3 regions of the Sphingomonas sp. ABOLE genome follow, and region 2 is predicted to be linked to each of the others. Evidence: riboswitches for the same ligand, from Rfam matches in the RefSeq annotation. Region 2 holds a riboswitch; each other region holds the start of a gene.
What was found. Region 2 has a riboswitch for cobalamin ahead of cobT (nicotinate-nucleotide--dimethylbenzimidazole phosphoribosyltransferase). Riboswitches for the same ligand answer to the same signal wherever they lie in the genome.

Region 1: another riboswitch for cobalamin. It lies ahead of CA234_RS17165 (HoxN/HupN/NixA family nickel/cobalt transporter); the one in region 2 lies ahead of cobT (nicotinate-nucleotide--dimethylbenzimidazole phosphoribosyltransferase).
Region 3: another riboswitch for cobalamin. It lies ahead of CA234_RS17995 (TonB-dependent receptor); the one in region 2 lies ahead of cobT (nicotinate-nucleotide--dimethylbenzimidazole phosphoribosyltransferase).

The regions. Positions count from the first base shown of each region.
Region 1 is NZ_QQWY01000030.1:43,281-46,492, reverse strand. Features, by position in the region: cobalamin riboswitch at 1-178, opposite strand, end outside; gene CA234_RS17165 (HoxN/HupN/NixA family nickel/cobalt transporter) at 203-1,189, opposite strand; cobalamin riboswitch at 1,401-1,618, opposite strand; gene CA234_RS17160 (DUF5690 family protein) at 1,608-2,921, opposite strand; gene CA234_RS17155 (phosphatase PAP2 family protein) at 2,996-3,212, opposite strand, start outside.
Region 2 is NZ_QQWY01000006.1:67,547-70,758, reverse strand. Features, by position in the region: gene CA234_RS05545 (response regulator transcription factor) at 1-254, opposite strand, end outside; gene CA234_RS05540 (hypothetical protein) at 401-859, shown strand; cobalamin riboswitch at 916-1,116, shown strand; gene cobT (nicotinate-nucleotide--dimethylbenzimidazole phosphoribosyltransferase) at 1,270-2,286, shown strand; gene CA234_RS05530 (histidine phosphatase family protein) at 2,283-2,849, shown strand; gene cobS (adenosylcobinamide-GDP ribazoletransferase) at 2,846-3,212, shown strand, end outside.
Region 3 is NZ_QQWY01000033.1:42,855-46,066, forward strand. Features, by position in the region: gene CA234_RS17990 (bestrophin family ion channel) at 1-854, shown strand, start outside; cobalamin riboswitch at 892-1,089, shown strand; gene CA234_RS17995 (TonB-dependent receptor) at 1,190-3,040, shown strand; gene CA234_RS18000 (ABC transporter substrate-binding protein) at 3,037-3,212, shown strand, end outside.

The DNA.
Region 1 (3,212 bases), on a different contig from region 2:
GGCACGCTGCACGCCTTCCCAGGCCGTGTCGGCCCAGTGGCTGCCCCTCGGCGGAGGCCAGTGCATCGCGCTATCCGCTCACAGTTGCAGGGACAGCCGCGGATTTGGGGAGCAGCCTCCCCGCACCGCATTCCCGATTAAGCCCCATGTCCGGGGCACCGGCGCGATCATATCGAAGGCTGGAAAGCCTTCTAGGACCGCTCTAGACCCGCACCTCGATCTCGTCCAGCCTCTGCCAGCGATAGATGGCGAAGCTGATCAGCCAGCAGGCGACGAACAGGCCGATGATCGCGAAGCCGAGGCCGTTGAAATGCGCGCCGAGATCGGCGGCGAGCCCGAACGCCCCGCCGGTCCAGCCCATCTTGTCGCCGATCAGCGCCAGCGTCTCGATGCCCCCGATCACGATCGCGACCAGCGCGGAGATCAGCGTGATGGTGACGTTGTAGTAGAGCTTGCGGATCGGCTTGACGAACGCCCATTGATAGGCGCCGAGCATCACCACCCCGTCCAGCGTATCGACCAGCGCCATCCCTGCCGCGAACAGCGCCGGCAGCACCAGCAGCGTGCCGAGCGAGACGCCGTGCGCCGCCTGACCCGCCGACATGCCGAGGATCGCCACTTCGGTCGCGGTGTCGAAGCCCAGCCCGAACAGGAATCCGAGCGGCGCCATGTGCCAGCTCTTGCTGACGAGTCGGAACATCGGCCCAAACAACTTCGACAGCGGCCCGCGCGAGGCGAGCAGCAGGTTGAGGTCGTCCTCGACATAGGCGCCGCCCGCGCGGACGTGCTGGAAGGTCTTCCACACCGATCGCAGGATAATCAGATTCATGCCGGCAATGGCGAACAGGAACAGCGCCGAGACGCTGGTGGCGATCACCCCGCCCACTTCCCGGAAGGCCCCCATGCCCGCCAGAGCGCCGGTCGCGAGCGCGATGCCGGCCGAGGCGATGGCGATGATCCCGGAATGCCCGATCGCGAACCACAGCCCGGTGGCGATCGGCCGCTGGCCGTCGTTCATCAGCTTGCGGGTGACGTTGTCGATCGCGGCGATGTGATCGGCATCGACCGCATGGCGCAGCCCCAGCCCCCAGGCGAGCAGCGCAGTGCCGAGCATCAGCGGCTGGGCATGGAACAGGGCGAAGGCCCAGCCCCCGGCGGCGAGATTGGCGGCGATCAGCAATGCGAACAGCAGGGCCACGCGCGCACGCAACGGCAGAACGGACAAGACAGGACACTCCGGCGGCGTCGTGCGACCAGGCCGGGGCCACCGCGAGCGGCCGATCGCGCATCCCGGCCGGACGCTTGCCAAGCGACCGGGCCACGCAACCGCGAACGGCCCCAGCCGCTCATGCGCCGCTCAGACGGAGTACACCGTGCCGCGGCCATCCCCTGGGCCAGGGCAAGAGCGACCGGACGCCGGCAGGTCTCCTGGCTCGCGGGTCCCGGCACGCTGCACGCCTTCCCAGGCATCTCCGCCCAGTGGCTGCCCCTCGATTGGAGGCCAGTGCATCGCGCTATCCGCTCACAGTTGCAGGGACAGCCGCGGATTTGGGAGCGAGCTCCCGCACCGCATTCCCGATTAAGCCCCCGTCGGGGCACCGGCGCGATCAGGCGCTGGTGGTAGGCGAAGCCGGGCGGTGGATCAACCGCCGGTCCGCGCCGGTACACAGAAAATGCAGCGCCGACACCATGGTCAGCCCGCCCACCGCGAGCGCGGCCGCATAGCAGCAGGTAATGAAGAAGGGCAGCCAGCGCACCTCCGGCGCGCCGAGCGCATGGACGAGCAGCAGCGCCACGCTGCCGACATAGCCCGAGGCATCGGCGATATAGATCAGGAACCCGGCATTGGCGGCGGTGCCGATCGTCGCGATCATGCGATCGAACAGCATCGCGTTGAACGGGGTATAGGCGAGGTAGAGCCCCGCCCCCGCCACCGTCATCCAAGGCAGCGGCGCGAGCAGCCCCGCCTGGAAGGCGAGCGTCGAGCCGCCCAGGCAGAGCGCGCCGAGCAAGATCAGCCCGTGCATCGCCAGCAGCGCGCGCAGATTGTCGCGGATCAGCATCAGCAGCGCGAGGGCCGCGAGCGTGAGCAGCGCGATCGGCAGCTCGCTCGCCGAGAATATCGCCGCCTCACCGCCATAGCCGAGCGCAGCCCACAGCTCGCGCGCGAAATTGTCGCGGACGTCCCGCAGCGCCGTGAGCAGCACATAGCCGAGCACGAGCAGCACCAGCGTCGCGCCGTGTGCACGCAGGAACGCGGCGCGGTCGGCGGCCTGCATCGGCACGCGAACGGTGCGCTCCGCCTCGTCGCACGCGTCGGGCGGCGGCAGGCGCTCCAGCTGCCACAGCGCGGTTAGCAGAAACGGCACGAAGGCCAGTCCGGTCGCCGCCGGCATCCACTGTTCCGCAACCCCCGCCTCCATCAGCAGCGCCGCCACCGACTTCACTACGCCCGAAGACAGGATGAAGCTCGCGCACAGCATCGCGCCGAGCAGTTCGGATACGCGGCGCCCCTCGACATAGCTGAACACCAGTCCCCAGATCAGCCCCAGCGGCAGGCCGTTGAAGAACAGGCAGGCGACGTTCCACGGCGCCGGGATCAAGGCGAAGAGGATCAGTGCGAGCCAAGACGCGCCAATGAGCGCAAGGATCATGCGCGCCCGCCCCTGCCGCCCGGATTCGGAGATGACGCGGACGCCGATCAGCTTGGACAGCGCGTAGCCGACCACCTGCGCGATCAGCAGCGCGGTCTTGTAGTCGATGGCGGAGTGCCAGCCCGCCACATCGGCATAGCTGGCCACGGCGAACGGCTTGCGGAAGGCATACATCGCGAAATAGGCGCTGAACGCCGCGAGCCCGCCCAGGAAGAGCGTAAATCCCGACGTGGTCCGCGCGGCACCGCGCGCGCCATCACCGTGCATTGCGATTCCCCATGAAGCGCCGCGCTTGTGACGGGCCTGCGCGACAGCTTCATGACATCGAAATCAGGCCTCGATCACCAGGGGCGGACGCGAAGGGCCTCCGCTTCCGCGACACAGCTTTGTGCATCGGGGCGCGGCGCGGTATTGCGCAGCCGCGCCGCTTCCTGCCGCGCCGCCGCGAGATCCCGCTGGTAGGCGGGCGAGGTCTGCAGCACCGCGAACACCGAGGCGCCGGCCATGTAGCCGGCTTCGACCGCGCTCTTGCTGTGCGACCCGCAAATCGCCCGGCTC
Region 2 (3,212 bases):
CTGCCCTTAGCCGAGATGAAGATGATCGGCACCGAGCTCTTCTGGCGGATGGCACGGCACAGATCGATGCCGCTGGTGCCCGGCAGCATCACGTCGAGCAGCACCAGGTCCACCGGCCCCTGCTCCAGCGCCAGCCACATCTCCGGCGCCGACGAAGCGGGACGCACCGTATAGCCGTTTTCCTGGAGCGCGCGGGCGGTCAGCGTGCGAAGTTGCGGATCGTCCTCGACCAGGACGATCGTGGGAAGGCTCAGCGGGGGTTCACCTGCATACATCGCGAAGAAACCTAGGGACAGCGATCCGGAGGGTCAACGCCGCCCGGCCGCATTGCGGCGTGACGCGCGTCACGGGCAGTGCGTCTCGTCAGCGGTACAAGGCCCCATATCGTGGGGAAACTATCATGCAGATGCCGCGCCTCCAACGTTCCGTCCTGCCCGGTCGCGCGCGTGCGAATCGCGGCACCCTGGCGGCCATCGAACTCGAAGGCTTGAACCAGGATATGGCGCCCGCACGCGACGATCCGGCGTTCGGCCCGCGCCATCTGCTCGCGGCGCTCGACGGGCTGTCGGCAGCGGTGATCGAGGCGACGGGAAGCTGGGCCTTTCTCACTGCCGAGCGGATCCAGCTGATCGACGCCGCGCACAAGCTCGCGTGGCTGCTGGTTCGGGTGAACCGCAGCGAATCGATGGTCGCCCGCGCACCGGACCTCGCCGCCACGACGCGCGCCGTCGCGGCCGCTACCTATCGCCTGCGCGCCGTGCAGGAACTGGGCGACGGCGCCGATGCGATCCAGCCGCTGTTCGAATTGATCGTCCGCATCGACCAACTGCTGCCGCGCACTGCCCAGCTCTACCAATAATCACGCGCGGCGCTGGCATATCGCCGATAGCGGAGCTAGAGGAGCGGCGAAGGTTCTACCTTCGAACCCATGCCGGTGCCCGTTCGCGGGCGAGAAGGGAATGCGGTGCGGGCGCTTCGGCGCTCCAAGGCCGCAGCTGCCCCTGCAACTGTGAGCGGCGAGCGGCCGGGCAAAGGCCATTGGGAGCGATCCCGAGAAGGCGCCCGAACCGCGATGACCCGCAAGCCAGGAGACCTGCCGGCACGGGGTCGCTCACGCCTGGTCCAGGGTGCGGCCACGGCGCGGAATCCTCCGTTCGAGCGACGAGAATGTGCCGGGCACGCGACTGTGCGCCCGGTCGATTGTCATTGCAGGAACGAGGCGACGAACGTGTACATCAATGCTTCCCCCAAGCGCGGCGCAGGCGCGGCATGATCGATCTGTCGAGCGTCGCCGCGTTCGATCGCGCGCTGGCTTCGCTGCCTTCTCGCGACGCGGCTGCCGCGGATGCCGCGCGGCAACGCCAGCAGCAGCTCACCAAGCCGCCGGGCTCGCTGGGGCGGCTGGAGGACCTCGCGATCTTCCTCGCCGGTTGGCAGGGCCGTGCGCACCCCTCGATGGATGCGGCGCGGGCGGTGATCTTCGCCGGCAACCACGGCGTCGCCGCGCAGGGCGTCAGCGCCTTCCCCGCTGAAGTGACCACGCAAATGGTCGCCAATTTCGCGGCGGGCGGTGCCGCGATCAACGCACTGACCGGCGCGATCGGGATGCGGCTGGACGTGGTCGCACTCGACCTCGACCGCCCCACCTGCGACTTCACCACCGGCCCGGCGATGGACGAAGCCGATTGCCTTGACGCACTCCAGCAGGGCGCCGCGGTGGTAACTGCCGATACCGATCTGCTGCTGCTCGGCGAGATGGGCATCGCCAACTCGACGGCGGCCGCGGCGCTTTGCCTGCGCAGCTTCGGGGGCACGCCGGCGGATTGGGCCGGCCCCGGCACCGGCCTCGACGCGCACGGCGTCGGCCACAAGGGCGCGGTGATCGCCCGCGCGATCGAGGTCCATGCCGAGGCACTCCACACGCCCTTCGAGACGCTGCGGCGGCTGGGCGGTCGCGAACTGGCGGCGATTGCCGGCGCCGTCCTCGCCGCGCGCCATGCGGGGGTGCCGGTGCTGCTCGACGGCTTCATCTGCTGTGCATCGCTCGCGCCCTTGGCAGCGACGGCACCCGGCATCGTCGACCATTGCATCGCCGGCCATTGCTCAGCCGAACCCGGCCATGCACGGCTGCTCGCGCGGCTGGGGCTGGAGCCGCTGCTGCGGCTCGACATGCGGCTGGGCGAAGGCAGCGGCGCAGCGGTGGCCGCAGCGGTGCTGCGCTCGGCGCTGGCCGCGCACAACGGCATGGCGACCTTTGCCGAGGCAGGCGTCGCCGGCGGCGCATGAGCGGCATCGTCCTCCACCTGCTGCGCCACGGCATCACCGAGGCCGACGGCCGGCTGATCGGCCGCACCGACGCGCAGCCGCTCGCGGAGGGGGTCGACGCCTGCGTCGCGCGCGCAAACGGGCTGGCGGTGGACGCAGTGGTGAGCTCCGATCGCGCCCGCAGTGCGGTACCTGCAAGGCAGATCGCGGCCGCCCTGTCCCTTGAAGCCGGCGAAGACCCTCGCTGGCGCGAACTCGATTTCGGCGCATGGGACGGGCTGTCCTTCGACGCGATCGACGCCGAGGCACTCGCCGCATTCCAGGCGGAACCGGCGCGTCATGTGCCCCCCGGCGGCGAAACCTGGCCGGCACTTGTTGCGCGCGTCGGCGACGCGATCGATGCCATCGACCGCCCGACCCTTGTGGTAACCCATGGCGGTGCGATGCGGGCGGCGCTCGCCAGCCTGTGCACCTTCGACTTCCCCCACCTCTGGAACATCGCTTTGCCCCATGCCGCGCTGCTGAGCCTGCGCGTTTGGCCCGGCACCCCGCGCGTCGGCCAGATCATCGGACTCGTGACATGAGAGAATTCGTCCTCGCCCTCCAGTTCCTCACGCGCCTGCCGCTGCCCGCGGTTAAGGCGAACGACGCGACCTTCGCCCGATCGATGCGCTGGTTCCCTGCGGCCGGGCTGCTGGTCGGGCTGGTGCTGCTCGTCGCCCTGTTGCTAGGCAATTTGCTCGATCCCTGGACCGGCGCCCTGCTCGGCCTCTTCGCCTGGGTAAGCGTCACCGGCGCGCTCCATCTCGACGGGCTCGCCGACCTCGCCGATGCCCGCGGCGCGCTGCACAAGGGGGGCGAGCGGCTGCGCGAAGTGCTCGCCGACCCGCATGTGGGCAGCTTCGGGGTAGTGGCGATCGGGCTGCAGCTGCTTGCCAAGCTGGTGC
Region 3 (3,212 bases), on a different contig from region 2:
TCCTCCGCGAAATCTGGATGCCGCTGGCGCTGCTGTTCCTCTGGGACGTCATCGTCACCATCGTCTATTTCGTGCTGCCGTTCCGCGCGCCGTCGTTGCCGCTGACGCTGTTCGGATCGGTGCTGGCGCTGTTCCTCGGCTTCCGCTCCAACTCCGCCTATCAGCGCTGGTGGGAAGGCCGCGGACTGTGGGGGCTGATGATCAACGCCAGCCGCAACCTGGCGCGGATGGCGCGCAACTACCTGCCCGACGGCGAGGCGGTGGATCTCAAGCGCACCATCGTGCTGCGCCAGGTCGCCTATGTGAATGCGCTGCGCTGCCAGCTGCGCCGCCAGCCGGCGGACCAGGAAGTGCTGCGCTTCCTCTCGCGGGGCGAGGCGGACTATGCGCTGGCCCGCACCAACATCGCCAACGGCATCGTCGACGGCACCGGCCGGCGGATCGAGATCGCGCGGTCGAAGGGCTGGATCAATCCGATGCAGCAGCATTCGATGGAAAGCGTGCTGATCGACATCGCCAATGCCCAGGGCGGCATGGAGCGGCTGAAGAACACGCCGCTGCCGATGCAATTCCGCTTCGTGCCGACTGCCTTCACCCATATCTTCTGCGTGCTGCTGCCGATCGGGCTGGTCGAGACGCTGGGCGTCGCCACGCCACTGGGCTCGACCATCGCCGGACTGATGTTCCTGGCGGTGCTCGCGATCGGCGACGACCTGGTCGACCCGTTCGCCAACACGGTGCACGACCTGCCGCTCAATGCGATGTGCCGCACGATCGAGATCGACCTGCTGCAATCGATCGGCGACCCCGCCCCCGAACCGGCAACACCCGACAAGGCCGGCGTGCTGTGGTGATGTCGCAGCGGCTTGCCGCCCTGCCCTGCTTGCCGCTAAAGGCCGCCGGGTAACGGGTGCCTTCCCCCGACGGGAGGGTGAAAAGGGAAGCCGGTCCAGAGTCCGGCGCTGCCCCCGCAACTGTAGCCGGTGAGCCGGCGCGCCAATCTGCCACTGGAGCCGCATGCTTCCGGGAAGGCGGCGTGCCTGCGACGACCCGGGAGCCAGGAGACCTGCCCGCTACGGTCGATTCCTTCACGCGGGCGGGGTGCACCGGGTGATCGGGGCTGAAATCCCCGTGTGAGCGACACCAAACCATGCGGGAGCATCGCGCTCCCCCATCTCGGGTGTCTGAAATGAACTTCTGCAAGCTTTCCCTGTTCGCCACCGCCGCGCTCGCGCCGCTCGTCGCCCATGCCGATCCCGACGACGACCGCATCGTCGTCGTCGCCAGCGGCGTCGCCCAGCGCGCCGACACCGTCGGGCGGTCGATCACCACCATCGACCGCGACGAGATCGAGCAGCGCCAGACCGTCGCGCTCTCGGACCTGCTCGCCACAACCCCGGGCGTCACCGCCGTGCGCAACGGCGGACTCGGCACCGCGACCGCGCTCAGCATCCGCGGCGCGCAGAGCGACCAGACGCTGGTGCTGATCGACGGCATTCGCGTGGCCGACCCCTCCGCCACCGGCGGGGCGTACAACTTCGCCAGCCTGCTCGCCGGATCGGTCGAGCGCGTCGAGGTGCTGCGCGGGCCCAATTCGGTGATCTGGGGCAGCCAGGCGATCGGCGGCGTGGTCAACGTCACCACGCTGCAGGGCGCGCAGGGGCTGCACGTGCGCGGCAATGCCGAGGGCGGGTCGTTCGGCACGTTCAACGGCAACGCGGCGATCGCCGGCGGCAACGACCGCATCACCGCCGGGCTGACCGCGGGCTATCTCACCACCGACGGCATTTCGGCGGCCGCGAACGGCAAGGAGGCGGACGGCTATCGCCAGGTCGGCGCGACCGGCAATGTCGAGGTGCAGCTGGCCCCCGGCCTCGCGCTCGACCTGCGCGGCTATTATGCCGACAGCAAGGTCGATCTCGACGGCTATGCCCCGCCAACCTACGCCTTTGGCGACACGGGCGAATATGCCAAGACCCAGGAGCTCTACGGCTATGCCGGGCTTAAGAATGAGGCGTTCGGCGGCAGGCTGCACAACCGGCTGGGCTTCACCCTCTCCGACATCCACCGCGACGGCTACAATGAAGATTCGTCGATCGCGTACCGGTATCGCGGCCGCGCCGAGCGCTACACCTATCAGGGCGACGCGACGCTGGCCGAGCAGCTCCGCCTGGTGTTCGGCGCCGAGCATGAGCAGAGCCGCATCCGCTATGACGAGGGCTTCGGCAGCGGGGGGCGCTACTCGGTGGGCATCACCAGCGTCTACGGCCAGGCGATCGTCACGCCGGTAGCACCCGTGACGCTGACCGGCGGCGTCCGCCACGACGACCACGATACCTTCGGCGGCCACTGGACCTGGAACGCCGATCTCGCCGTGCGCGCCACCGCCGGCACCGTGCTGCACGCGAGCTTCGGCGAAGGCTTCAAGGCGCCGACGCTCTACCAGCTCTACAGCGCCTATGGCGATCGCGCCCTCCGCCCCGAGACCACCAGGAGCTACGAAGCCGGCGTGCGCCAGACGCTGGCCGGCGGCAAAGTCGCGCTGGGCGCAACCTGGTTCCACCGCGATTCGGACAAGCAGATCGATTACAACTTCGACACCTCGACCTATTACAACCTCAACAAGACCCGCGCCCAGGGCGTGGAGCTCGAAGCGCTGCTCCAGCCGGTGCAGGCGCTGACGGTGCGGGCGAACGTGACGCACGTCTTCTCGGAGAATCGCAGCGCCGACTATCGCAGCAACGACCTGCCGCGCCGCCCGCGCGATACCGCCAATGTCTCGGCCGACTATCGCTTCCCCTTCGGGCTGGCGATCGGCGGCACGGTGACGATGGTGGGCGACAGCTTCAACGATGTCGGCAACCTGACCCCGATCGACGGCTATGCGCTGGCCGGCGTGCGGGCGGAGATGCCGGTGACGAAGCTGCTTTCGGTCTATGGCCGCGTCGATAATATCGGCGACGTGCGCTACCAGCAGATCACCGGCTACGGCACCTATGGCCGCGCTGCCTTTGGCGGCGTGCGGGTGCGCTTCCAGTGAGGTTCGGCGCCGCGCTGCTTGCCTGCCTGGGGCTCGCGGGCTGCGCGGCGCCGCCGTCCCAAGGCGGCGGGGGCATCGTCTCAATGAATCCCTGCGCCGACGCGACGCTGCTGGAACTGGTCCCGCCGTCGCGGATCGCCGCGATCAGCCATTATTCGCAAGCGCCCGACTC